Regions from separate parts of the Pseudofrankia sp. EUN1h genome, predicted to be linked through region 1. Evidence: riboswitches for the same ligand, from Rfam matches in the RefSeq annotation. Region 1 holds a riboswitch; each other region holds the start of a gene.
What was found. A riboswitch is a leader RNA that binds a small molecule or an ion and turns the genes downstream of it on or off. The one in region 1 is predicted to bind cyclic di-AMP.

Region 1 (3,931 bases):
CGGCCGGCGACGCGCTGCTGTCACCGTCGGTGACCCGGCGGGTGATCGACAGGATGGCCCGGCAACCCGTCCCGGAGCTGGCTGGGACGCGGGAGCTCGCCGAGCTCACCCGCCGCGAACGCGAGGTCCTCGAGCTGATGGCGCGGGGTCTGTCCAACCGCGAGATCGCGAACTGCCTGGTGGTCGAGGAGTCCACCGTCCGCACCCACGCCAAGCGGCTCCTGGCCAAGCTCGGCCTCCGCGACCGAATCCAGGCAGTGATCTTCGCCTACGAGACCGGAATCAACCAGCCCGGCGGCACGATGGCGCCCTGACCTGTCGGTCGTCTCTCGCCACCGCCGTCGAACGCGCAGGCCGGCGTGGCCCAGCAGACGAGCAGAAGCTGGCCGACCGCATCAAGGCAGCCCTGTCCAGGTCGCCGGCTATCAATGCTCGTTTGCGTGCTCGTTCCAGGCTGCGAGATCAGCGCGCGGAGCGTGCCGCGACGTCCGCCGCGGTGGTGGCCGGAGGACAGTGGGTCGCGTCGTCGACGAGGGCTGGCACCGTCGGCACGGCGACCGGCAGGAGTAGCAACGCGGCGGCGCCGGCGGCGGCGAGGTAGCGCGCGGCCAGGCTGAGGGGACGGCTGGGGGCGAGCAGACGGCGCACTCGTTCGGCGGCACCGACGCCGGCCATCCCGAGCGCGGGCGCAGGTACCTGGCCGGCGACCAGGTCCAACAGGGCGCAGGCGACGGTACGTGGGGTGGTGCGGCGGGCGGCGCTGTCGTCGGCGGCCATCTCGACCAGGCGGCGTACCTCGTCGTCAGCGACGGTGAACAGCGGCAGTCGGGGGAAAGCGCGGGCCAGTACCGCCGTGACGGTGGTGATCAGGTAATGGTGGCCACGCAGGTGGGCGTGCTCGTGGGCGATCACGGCGTCCAGCAACGGCGGGTCCAGCAGCGAGAGGGCGCCCTCGGAGACGACGACGAGGCGGCGCCGCGCGGGCAGGCAGTAGACAGCCGGGACGGGGTGTTCGACGACGAGGATGTCGCCGCGGGCGGGGTGGCGACGGCCGACCATCCGCAACGCGGCGGCGTGCCGGCGCCGCAACCGCCGCTGCGGCCATGCGACGGCCGCCGTCGCGTACATGATGCGCGCCGCGATGACCGCCAGGACACCGATTCCAGCTGCGTCCATGGCCAGCGACACAGCGGTGCGGGAGATGTGGTGCAGCGAGATGCCGCACGCCATGACCAGCGAGATGATCGCGTGGCCGACGGTCAGCAGTGGCACGACCAGCAGGGCGCCGGCGAGGCAGACCGCGGCGACCGCGGACAGGCACGCGGCGATCCAGACGCCGATGCCCAGCCTCGGCGCCCTGCGGGTCCAGCCGGCGGCGCGCAGCAGCCGCGGCGCGAGGAACAGCATGATCAGGATGTAGCCGGTCAGCAGCGGGGCCGCCACGTCAGCCGGTGCCCTTCTCCTGGGCCCGCCAGCGCAGCGCGTCGCCCAGCGCCTCGGCCTCGGCGGCGTCCATCGACCGGACGAAGTGCAGCAGCGCCATCCCCGGGTTGTCGGTGCCGGACAGCACCTCGTTCAGCTGCCGGGCGGTGTATTCGCTGCGCGTKAGCGTCGTGGCATAGACGTACCCGCGGCCGACCCGCTCCCGGGTGAGCCAGCCCTTCTGGAAGAGCCGATCCATCACGGTCATGACCGTGGTGTAGGCGAGGGGACGGGCCTGCTGCAGCTCCTCCAGGATGTCGCGCACGGTGGCGGCTTCCACGCGTGCCCACATCCGGTCCATCACCTCGGCCTCGAGGTCGCCGAACAGCTCCATTCCGCCTCCATCACCCGCCCGCCCATGCGGAGTGTGCCGGAGCGCGTCTCCGGACGTTGCGATGGTGTCACGGCTCGGCGGCCGTCGACCGGGCGGATCGGCCGCCATCGGGGGAAGCGCTCACGAAAACACCAAGGGACCTCGGACCGACGTCCGGCGGCTGTCGGCTGCGGGGGTTTGTGGTCCGAGCAGTTCCGATGGCCGCGGCCGGTGCCATCCACCCCACGCGACCTACTATGGCGTGTAGTTGTTAGGCTGTGCCCGCTATCGCCGTCGGACCGAACGCCGAGTCCTGCCCCCGGTCCGGCGATACCCCTCCGACGCAGCCGGGGCAGGAGCGGGGGAACCACGTTCCACCGGGCGCCGCATCCCTCCGGCGGCGCCCTTGGGGTGAAGCCGGGCGTGTTCGACACGGCCGGCCGGGCTCCCAGCCCGAACCCGACAGCTCACCTCGCAGGCGTCTGGGAAAGGTTTCACGTGCAGGCACGCGAACCACAAACGTCCGAACGGAGTCCCGCCACGGCCCGGCGCGGTCGTCACCGCGCCCGCGCCCGCTCGGGGACGCTGCTGGCTCGGACTTCGAGCCGCGCCACCTTCGCGGTGATCACCACGGGCACCGTGGCCGTGTCCGGGGTGGCACTGGCTGGCTCTCTCGGCCCCGGCGCAGCGGACACGGACACCGGAGCGCACAGGATCACCGCGAACTCCCTGGGCGCGGCCTTGGGCACCGAGACGACTCCCGCTGCGGCCTCCACCTCCGGGTCGGCCCTGCCGGTCTCTCTCCACGTGCGCACGGCGGTCTCGCTGACGCCGGCCGTCCCCGACGTCACGGTGAACGCCGACGAGCCGGTCGAGGTCGGCTTCCGGCTCACCACCCGAGGCGGCGGTGCCCTCGCGGACCAGGACATCCTCGTCCAGGCACTGTTCCCGACCGGCTGGACGACGTTCAAAGCACTACGCACGGACGCGGGCGGCTACGCCAGCTACGCGGCGCGGGTCCTGACGACCACCCAGATCAGGGCGACATTCGCGGGCGGCCCGGAGCTGGACGCCGCGACCTCCGACGCCGCGGTCGTCCGCGTCCGCCCCGCGCCGCCCGCGACCGCCGCCCCGGCCGCCGCCCGCGGGCCCGCGGGCGAGACCATCGCCGACGCGCCCACCGGCGCGACGACGATCGGGGAGAAGGCGGTGTACCTGGCATCACTACAGGCCGGCAAGCCATATGTGTACGGGGCGGAGGGGCCGTACGACTTCGACTGCTCGGGGCTGGTGCAGTACGTCTACAAGCAGCTCGGCATCACGCTGCCCCGCACCACCGACCAGCAGTTCGCGGCGACGACCCGGATCTCGCGCGGCTCCGAACAGCCAGGGGATCTGATCTTCTTCGGCGAGCCGGGGTCGATCTACCACGAGGGCATCTACGCCGGCGACGGAAAGATCTGGGTCGCGCCGAAGAGCGGTGACGTGGTCAAGCTCGAGGCCATCTGGACCTCGTCCTACTACGTCGGCAGGGTGCGGTAGGACCAGACGGGTGCCCGTGGGCCGGTCCCACCGTCCGGCCCGCGGGCACCCGCGGCGGCATCCGAGCAAGGACGCGTCGGCGATCGGTCCTCACGATGCGGTCATCCGGCCTCGTACCCGGTCTACTGCGCCTGGTGGCCTGCGGCTGTGTCGTCGAGTGGCCGCTGGGCGCGGCCGAGGATGTGGGCGGTCGACGGAAGGAACCGCAGGGGTCGGAAGGTGAACCGGGCGATCTCCTCGACGGCGAAGCCGGCGGCGCGAATGGCCTCGGCCGTCCGGCGGTTCGGGTGGCAGCCACCACCGCCCTTCGCCCACAGCGGCGTGATGAGATCTTCGGCCAGCCCTCGCAGTCGATGCTCGGACCGCACGTGTTCGTAGAACCGCAACTGCCCACCCGGCCGAAGCACCCGGCGGACCTCGGCCAGCGCACTGGTTGGGTCGGGGACCGAGCAGAGCACCAGCGAGACCACCACGGCATCGAACTCTCCGTCGCACCCGGGAAGCGCACCCGCCTGGCCGGCGATCACGCGCACCGGCACGGGGGCGTCCGCCGCGGCCTGGCTGGCGAGTCCGCGCAGCTGGTCTTCGGGCTCG
Region 2 (3,931 bases), on a different contig from region 1:
AGTAGCACCGGACTGTAGCGAGTCGTCATCCTTCGCCGCAAACCGGGGTCACCCCAACGAAAGGGACGACCCCGGTTCGCGACTGTTCCGGCGGTGGCGCCAGCCACTCGCTGACGCCGCCCGACCGGCACGCCGGCCGGCGGCCACGCGATCATGATGAGGCTCGCGCGGCCTTCGACTCTGTGGCCGGCGCGACGGCACGGCGGCGAGGCAGCGACCGTCGTCGCCGCCAGATCCCCTCGCCCCACCGACCAACCGGCGGGCCAAGGCCGCACGCCTCCGACTGGCGGCCGGAGACGGGGTGGGAAAGGGGTCCCGTCGCCAGCGTGGGCAGCGGTCGGTGGGGGCCGATCGCGGCGAGGTTCCAGTGGCGGCGGGTCGACTGACCTCGCGGGGCCGGCCCGGGAGGGAGGATCCGGGCGGGTGGCCCAGGCCGAGGCTCCTGCCCGGGATCGGTGTCAGCCGATCCCCGGGAGTTCCGTCAACGACGGGCAATGGCAAAGCCCCGCGTGACGGGAGGCCTCGGCGAGAAGGTCAGCCGGGCGGTGACGCCTGACGGCTCAGGCGAAGGTGGCGGCCCAGGTCCTCTGGCCGACGACGCCGTCGACGGCCAGGCCCTTGGCCCGCTGCAGCGCGCGGGCGGCCTCGGCCGAACGCGGCCCGTAGTGCCCGTCGGCGGCGAGGGAATAGCCGATCTTGTTCATCTGGGCCTGCCAGGACTGGACGTCGGCGCGGTACTGGCCGGCCAGTGCCGTCGTGAAGGGCAGGTGCGCCGTGGTCGAGGAGATCGGCTGGGCCACGAGAGGCGCTCTGGGGGCCGACCGGGAGGCCTGGCCGGCGCCGGCGGAGCTCGCGCCCGGGGCGAGCTGGTCCGGACCCATCCCGCGGCCGCATTCCGGCCACTGGCCAAAGCCGGAGCGCTGCGCCAGCCGCAGCGCCGCCTCGTCCTGAACCGCCGGTGGCGCGGCACTCGGCAGCCCCGAATATCCGAGGCTCTGCCACGTCCTCACGGAGAACTGGTACGCGCCGTAGTATCCGTTGCCGGTATTGATGGAATAGTTTCCGCCCGACTCGCACTGGCGCAGTTCTGCCCAGGTGGAAGAGGCGTTCGCGGGTGTCGCGACGGCGAGTGTGCCGCCCACGGCCGCGGCGATGACGGGAACTGCCGCGAGGGACTTGCGTAGCCGGCGTGCCGGGGACGTGACGGCTCGCCGGGGTTCCCGGGAATTCCGGGGAGAAACCTGGCGGATCGGCCCCGCCGATTCGCCAGCTCGGGGGCTGACGGAGACGCGCACGCTCGTGGTGCCGTCTGGCGGACATTCGGCCACCGGCGGAACGAAACGACCGCCGGGCATGCGATGTCGACCAGGGGTACTTGATTCGGACATGCGTGATTGCCCTTCCCCACGCCTGCGAGGTGAGCTGTCGGGTTCGGGCTGGAAAGAGATTGCCCGGCCACGCGACATTTTCGGCTGTTGGGTTGACGCGCTCGGTTCGGCGCGTCAACGAGCACAGCGAAAGTCGGTCGGCTTCACCCCTAGGACGCCTGTTGAGGGCGAGGCTGGCGTGGCGCGCTTTTTGGCCACGCAGGCCGTCGCACTATTGAGCCTTTTCCGTCACCACTTCGGCTCCACGGGTCTCGTCGGTCCGATCAGGTTGGTGGAAAAGGCCGCTGCCCAGGATCTCTGGATCAGGCGTCCGGATTCGGTTCCCCCGTTCCTGCCGCTGGTTCAAAACTCGCCGGGCGGGGGCAGGATTCGGCGTGCCGCCCGTTGGGTGCCTGTCCTGTCGCCAGGCACGGCGAAGACCATAACCACATTCCTCGGCGTGGCGGCAAGCATTGAAATAGGCACGTGAAGAAGGCCACACCGGCGTGTCGCTGCTTGAAATGTGCCCGAAACGATGTTATCGCGCGCGTACGCGCGCTCATCTTTCCTACCCGGCTCCGCGGGCGGCGTTTTCTTGCTCTGCGTCGAGGATCTGCTAGCTGGCGGTTTCGTCCCACAAGGGGCCGGACCGTCCGAGCAGAGGGCCACACGCGGGTCTGGTTCCGTCCGCGTGTCGCGTCGAAAAATAAATCTACCATTCTGCCGTCCGAAGGGCACCTTCGATGCTTGCTCGGGCGAAATGCGATCCTCGCTACACCCGCCCCGAATCACCCGGTTCGTGCGCAGATGGTAGTCGAATGAGTGCTCATGGTTGACCATCGACAGATTCGACCCCTGTGGCGCACTGGCCAGGCGTGTCCGGTCGTGGTCCGCTTTCGGTGGCGCTAAGTAGTCCACTGTGCAACGGCGAGTAGTCAGTAGTGATGCTGACCGCTTTGCCCACCCACGGGTGGACCCGCCGCTCTGGTGGACCTGCCCGTCCGGTAGGCCCGCCCGTCCGGGTGGACCCGCCCGAACGGGCGATGGACCGGCCGGGGACAGCAAACGACCCGGGGCCGCCAAGTTGGCGACCCCGGGCCGAAGATCCGACGCCGAGCTAAATCTGGCTGGTGCCCCGGATCGGATGGATCTTGGTTTGGTGACGTTCAGCGGCAGGTGACCGCGCGGCGCGGAGGCGCGCCTCGCGGAGGCCCGGCCCACGAGCGAAGCGAAGTGGGCCGGGCCGCAGCGAGGTCGCCGGAGCGCCGTGCCCGGACGGAGCGAACCAAACTAAAGAGCCTGGCCGGCGCTGCGCAGGTCCTCGCAGGCCTGCGCGACCCGCTTGGCCATGTTCGCCTCGGCGGCCTTGCCCCAGGTGCGGGGGTCGTAGGACTTCTTGACGCCGACCTCGCCGTCGATCTTCAGGACGCCGTCGTAGTTCTTGAACATGTGGTCCGCCACCGGCCGGGTGAACGCGTACTGGGCGTCGGTGTCCACGTTCATCTTGACGACGCCGTAGTCCAGCGCCTCGCGGATCTCGGAGAGCTCCGAGCCGCTGCCGCCGTGGAAGACCAGGTTGAACGGCTTCGCGTCGGCGCYGAGCCCCAGCTTGGCGGCCACGTACTGCTGGCCGTCGCGCAGGATCGTCGGGCGTAGCTTGACGTTGCCCGGCTTGTAGACGCCGTGCACGTTGCCGAAGGTGGCCGCCAGCATGTACCGGCCCTTGTCGCCGGTGCCGAGCACCTCGGCGGTGCGCCACATGTCCTCGGGCGTGGTGTAGAGCTTCTCGTCGATCGCGCCGACGACCCCGTCCTCCTCGCCGCCGACGACGCCGATCTCCACCTCGAGCACGATGTTCGCGGCCTTGCAGTCGGCGAGCAGCTCCTCGGCGAGCTTGAGGTTCTCCTCCAGCGGCACCGCGGAACCGTCCCACATGTGCGACTGGAACAGCGGGTCGCGGCCGGCCTTCACCCGCTCCCTGGAGATGGCGACGAGCGGGCGCATGTAGGTGTCGAGCTTGTCCGCCGGGCAGTGGTCGGTGTGCAGGGCGATCTGCACCGGGTAGGCCTTGGCGACGTGGTGCGCGAACTCGGCCAGGGCCTCCGCGCCGAGCACCATGTTCTTGACGGTCGACCCGGACAGGTACTCGGCTCCCCCCGTGGACACCTGGAGGATTCCGTCGCTGCCCGCCTCGGCGAAGCCGCGCAGCGCGGCGTTCAGCGTCTGTGACGAGGTGACGTTGATGGCTGGGTAGGCGAAGGCGTTCGCCTTCGCCCGGTCGAGCATCTCGGCGTAGACGTCTGGGGTCGCGATGGGCATCGAAAGCTCCTGTCAAAGGCGTCGGGCCACCGAGCGGGCGGACGCGGCCGGGTTCGCCCGCCGGCGGCCGTCGCCCGCCGGCGGACCGGGCAGGGGTGGACGGCGCGCGCCGGGGTGTGCCGGGACCGCGCGTTGTGGGCTGTGTTGCGCGAAGGGTATGACGCGAGGCGGCTGTGAGGGAGCCCGTTGCCGCCGACATCGCCCGCGCCACTGGGACTCGTGACTACTTACCCTTCGATCCGTCA
Region 3 (3,931 bases), on a different contig from region 1:
CCCAGGCCAACCGTTCGTGCCGGCCGCCGTGGCGGCTCCTCGCCCGCCGCGCCGTTCGCGGGGCCCACCGCCGCGCCGGCCACCGGGCCGCCGGCGGGGCCTTCGGGCCGTTCCGGGCGCAGGGCCAGGCTGACCTGGCCGCTGGTGATGGCCGGGCTGGCGCTGGTGGTTCTCAGCGGGTACCGGCTGGCCGCGCCCGAGTTGTCGGCTGTCGAGGCGCCGGCGGCGGGCCGGGTGCTGCCGGCCCCGGTCGTCGCGACGAGCGGCGCGACGGTCTCCGGGCCGCCGCCGGCCACGGCGAGTCCGGTGCCGATGGTTGCGCCGCCGGTGGTGGCCGACCCGGTGCGGCTGCGGATCCCGGCGATCGCGGTGGACGCGCCCGTCGTCGGCCTCGGGCTGACCCCGCAGGGTGCCATCGACGTGCCGACCCAGTGGGGCGATGTGGGCTGGTACGACCCGGGAGTCGCCCCGGGCGCGGTGGGCCCGGCGGTGCTCGTCGGCCACTACGACTCGAAGAAGGGGCCGGCCGTCTTCTACCGGCTGCGCAGTCTGCTGCCGGGGGACCAGATGACCGTCGTCGGCGGTTCCGGGGCGAGCGTCACGTTCGTCGTCGACCGGGCGGAGACCGTGTCCAAGGCGACGTTCCCGACGCAGCGGGTCTACGGCCCGGTCACCCGCCCGGAGATCCGGATCATCACCTGCGACGGCGGCTTCGACGAGCACACGCACCACTATCTGGACAACCTCGTCGTGTACGGCCACGCCATCCCCACGCCGGTCGCCCCACCCGCGCCGGTCGCCCCACCCGCCCAGGGTTCCCCGGCCGCGCCGCTCGGTGTCGCTCCCGCGGCCGTGCCGCCGCCCACGGGCGTCCCGTCGGCCGCGTCGCCCCCTGGGGGCCCGCCCACGCCGCCAGCGACCACCTCCGCGGCCGTGGCGCCCACCGCGTCCACGAGCGCGGCGGGCGGATCCCCGCCGGCCGGGACGGCGCTGCCCCCGCCGGCCTCGTCCGCGTCCGTCGGGCCGTCCGCCGCCGTCACGCCGCGCCCATCCGGCTGACGGCGCCGCCCCCGCCGCGCCTCCTTCGTTCTTCGCCGGCCTGTCCGCCGTCCGCGTCGGTCGTCCGCTGCCTGTCCGCCGGTGTCGGGCTGATCGTGATGCCGCGGTCGCGGCGGCCGGTCGCACCGGTAGACAAGATAGTCAACGCTGTTGACGCGCCGACCCCGGCTTGGTGATCTTCGTCGGGCGGCGGCTCTTTGGTGTAGGGCGTGTGGGGAAGAGCCTGCCCCCACGGGGTGATCGCGGGGTGTGGCGATGTCGCGGCGGCGCACGTCTGTTTCGCCCCGCTCGCCCGCTAGGGACTTTGGTCTCTAGCGCGCATCGGGACTAAAGTCCCGGCGGCCCTGGGCTGGGCGTCGCCTGATGGTCGATTTCTCTCAGTCGACGCAACGAGACATCAACCACTGCGCCCGCGCTGGCGTGGAGTCGCCGGTCTTCGCGCCGTGCCGACRCCGGTTACTCCTGGCCAGGGYGCATGTGCAGAACAGACCGGAACGAGGTGGACATCTCATCGAAACGCGCGGCCGGGTGTCCAATTGTTGTGTTTATGGTGGTTGGAGGCCCCGCTGGGGGATCGACTATGGTCAGCGGTGCAACATTCTTCACCTAAGGCAACAAACCGCCAGGCCAAACGCCGAGTCCTGCCCCTGGTCTGACGTCCCCTCCGACACGCCGGGGCAGGAGCGGGGGACCCAACGTCCACCGGGCAACGCCGACATTCGGCCGCGCCCTCGGGGTGAAGCGGCCGCAAGGCGGCCGGGCAGCGTGAACCCTGCCCGAACCCGACAGCTGACCTCGCAGGCGTCAGGGAAGGACGCGCGTTGTCCCGTCGTGGCATGGCCTGGCTCCCGGACGACTGGGACGAGCTGGTGCGCGGTCGGCATCGCACGGACGGCGCTCCCAGCGGGGCCCGCCGGCGCAACGGCAACCAGCCCCGCCGGGTCAGCACGATCGCCGCGTTCACGACCGGCACGCTCGCCGTGTCCACCGCCGCGTTCGCCGCGACGGTCCCGTCCCAGGATTCGCCCTCGACGGTCGACACGAACCCGCAGAGCAACAGCACCACCTACGAGGCGAGTGCCCTGGGCGCGGCGCTCGGGGGCGGGGACGGCGAGGGCGGCTCCGGCGGCCTGGGCAGCGCCCTGGCCGGAGGTTCCGGCTCCGGCGGTCTCGCCGGGGCGCTGGCCGACTCCGGCCCGGTCTTCACGAACCTGGCGCTCACCGCGGACCACACCACCGTCCAGCCCAACGCCCCGGTCGTACTGACCGTCAAGGCGACGGAGGCGCTCGACGGCTCGCCGCTGGCCCGCCAGAAGGTGAAGATCGTCGTGGTGGACGGGCCGAAGTGGCAGGCCACCACCACTCTCACCACCGACGACCAGGGCCAGGCGAGCATCACCGCCCGGCTGCTGTCGACCACCACGCTCACCGCCGTGTTCGACGGCGGCAGCTCGCTGCGGCCCTCGGTGGCCGGCGCGACCACGATCACGATCCAGCAGCGCAGGGCCTCGGACTACCTCGACACGGGCGTCCCGTCCGTCATCCCGGGCAGCTCCATCGGCGAGAAGGCCGTCTACCTCGCCTCGCTGCAGAAGGGCAAGCCGTACGTCTACGGCTCCGAGGGCCCGTACTCGTTCGACTGCTCCGGCCTCGTCCAGTACGTCTTCAAGCAGCTGGGCCGCAACCTGCCGCGGACCGCCGAGGCGCAGTACTGGGCCACGTCGCACGTCGCCCAGTCGGGCAAGCAGCCCGGCGACCTGATCTTCTACGGCAGCCCGGGCAACATCTACCACGTCGGCATCTACGCCGGTAACGGCTACATGTGGGCCGCTCCGCAGACCGGTGGTGTGGTTTCCCTGCGCCCGATCTACAGCTCGACGTACCTCGTCGGCCGGGTCATGTGACGAAGGTGCGGCAGGCGCTCCGGGCCTGGCCGCGCCGCCGTCCGCCGGACGACTCGACCCCGGTCCGCCTGGACCGGGGTTCTTCATGTTCCGTTTCCGTCGGCGGCCAGGCCCGCCCCTCGTCCGCCCTCGCCGCGCTCAGGCGCATGGTCATCGACTAGCGTCTTGCTTTCAGGGGATGCGCCGGTCCTGAAGGCCGCGCCGCGGTACGCGCGTGCCCGACCCGGGCAGGACGTTTCCGCGTCGCCAAGTGCCCGTAATCTTGCTGGCAGGCCGCCGCTGAGGGGAGGAAATGCCGCATGACGAGCGCCGCCGCCCCCAGCGACCGGATCTGGACGATCCCGAACCTGCTGTCAGCGCTGCGCCTGCTCGGCGTACCCGTCTTCCTGTGGCTCGTGCTCGGCCCGCACGCCGACTGGGTGGCGCTGGGCATCCTGGTCTTCGCCGGCATCAGCGACTATCTCGACGGCCGGCTCGCGCGGGCCCTGGGTCAGACCAGCCGCCTCGGCATCCTGCTCGACCCACTCGCCGACCGGCTCTACATCCTCGCCACCATCGTCGCCCTCGCCGTCCGGGGGATCATTCCCTGGTGGCTGTTCGCGGCGATCGTCGGCCGCGACGTGTTCATCACCCTGCTGCTCATCCCGATGCGCCGGCTGGGCCTGGGTACCGCGCTGCCGGTGCACTACCTGGGCAAGGCGGCCACCTTCAACCTGCTCTACGCGTTCCCGCTGCTGCTGCTCTCCGACGGCCACGGGGCGGTGTCGACCGTGGTCCGCCCGCTCGGCTGGGCGTTCGCGATCTGGGGGGTGGCGCTGTACTGGTGGGCCGGGCTGCTCTACGCCTTCCAGGTCGCCGGTATCGCGCGGGCCCGCCGGCAGGCCGCCCGGGGGCGGCCGGCCCCGGCGGGGGGCTCGCCGTGAGAGCCGTGGTGATGGCTGGCGGGGAGGGCACCCGGCTGCGGCCGC

Region 2: linked by a shared signal. The riboswitch ahead of BCD49_RS06795 (transglycosylase family protein) and the one ahead of BCD49_RS45545 (C40 family peptidase) in region 1 are both predicted to bind cyclic di-AMP.
Region 3: linked by a shared signal. The riboswitch ahead of BCD49_RS15315 (C40 family peptidase) and the one ahead of BCD49_RS45545 (C40 family peptidase) in region 1 are both predicted to bind cyclic di-AMP.

Annotation. Positions count from the first base shown of each region.
Region 1 covers NZ_MBLN01000092.1:21,930-25,860, reverse strand. Annotated here, with positions in the region: gene BCD49_RS35230 (response regulator) at 1-314, shown strand, start outside; gene BCD49_RS35225 (M56 family metallopeptidase) at 463-1,443, opposite strand; gene BCD49_RS35220 (BlaI/MecI/CopY family transcriptional regulator) at 1,445-1,816, opposite strand; cyclic di-AMP (ydaO/yuaA leader) riboswitch at 2,125-2,291, shown strand; gene BCD49_RS45550 (hypothetical protein) at 2,353-2,610, opposite strand; gene BCD49_RS45545 (C40 family peptidase) at 2,603-3,337, shown strand; gene BCD49_RS35210 (class I SAM-dependent methyltransferase) at 3,460-3,931, opposite strand, start outside.
Region 2 covers NZ_MBLN01000025.1:64,072-68,002, reverse strand. Annotated here, with positions in the region: gene BCD49_RS06795 (transglycosylase family protein) at 561-1,250, opposite strand; cyclic di-AMP (ydaO/yuaA leader) riboswitch at 1,393-1,619, opposite strand; gene fbaA (class II fructose-bisphosphate aldolase) at 2,658-3,686, opposite strand.
Region 3 covers NZ_MBLN01000049.1:108,612-112,542, reverse strand. Annotated here, with positions in the region: gene BCD49_RS15320 (class F sortase) at 1-1,059, shown strand, start outside; cyclic di-AMP (ydaO/yuaA leader) riboswitch at 1,682-1,877, shown strand; gene BCD49_RS15315 (C40 family peptidase) at 1,881-2,963, shown strand; gene BCD49_RS15310 (CDP-alcohol phosphatidyltransferase family protein) at 3,263-3,886, shown strand; gene BCD49_RS15305 (mannose-1-phosphate guanyltransferase) at 3,898-3,931, shown strand, end outside.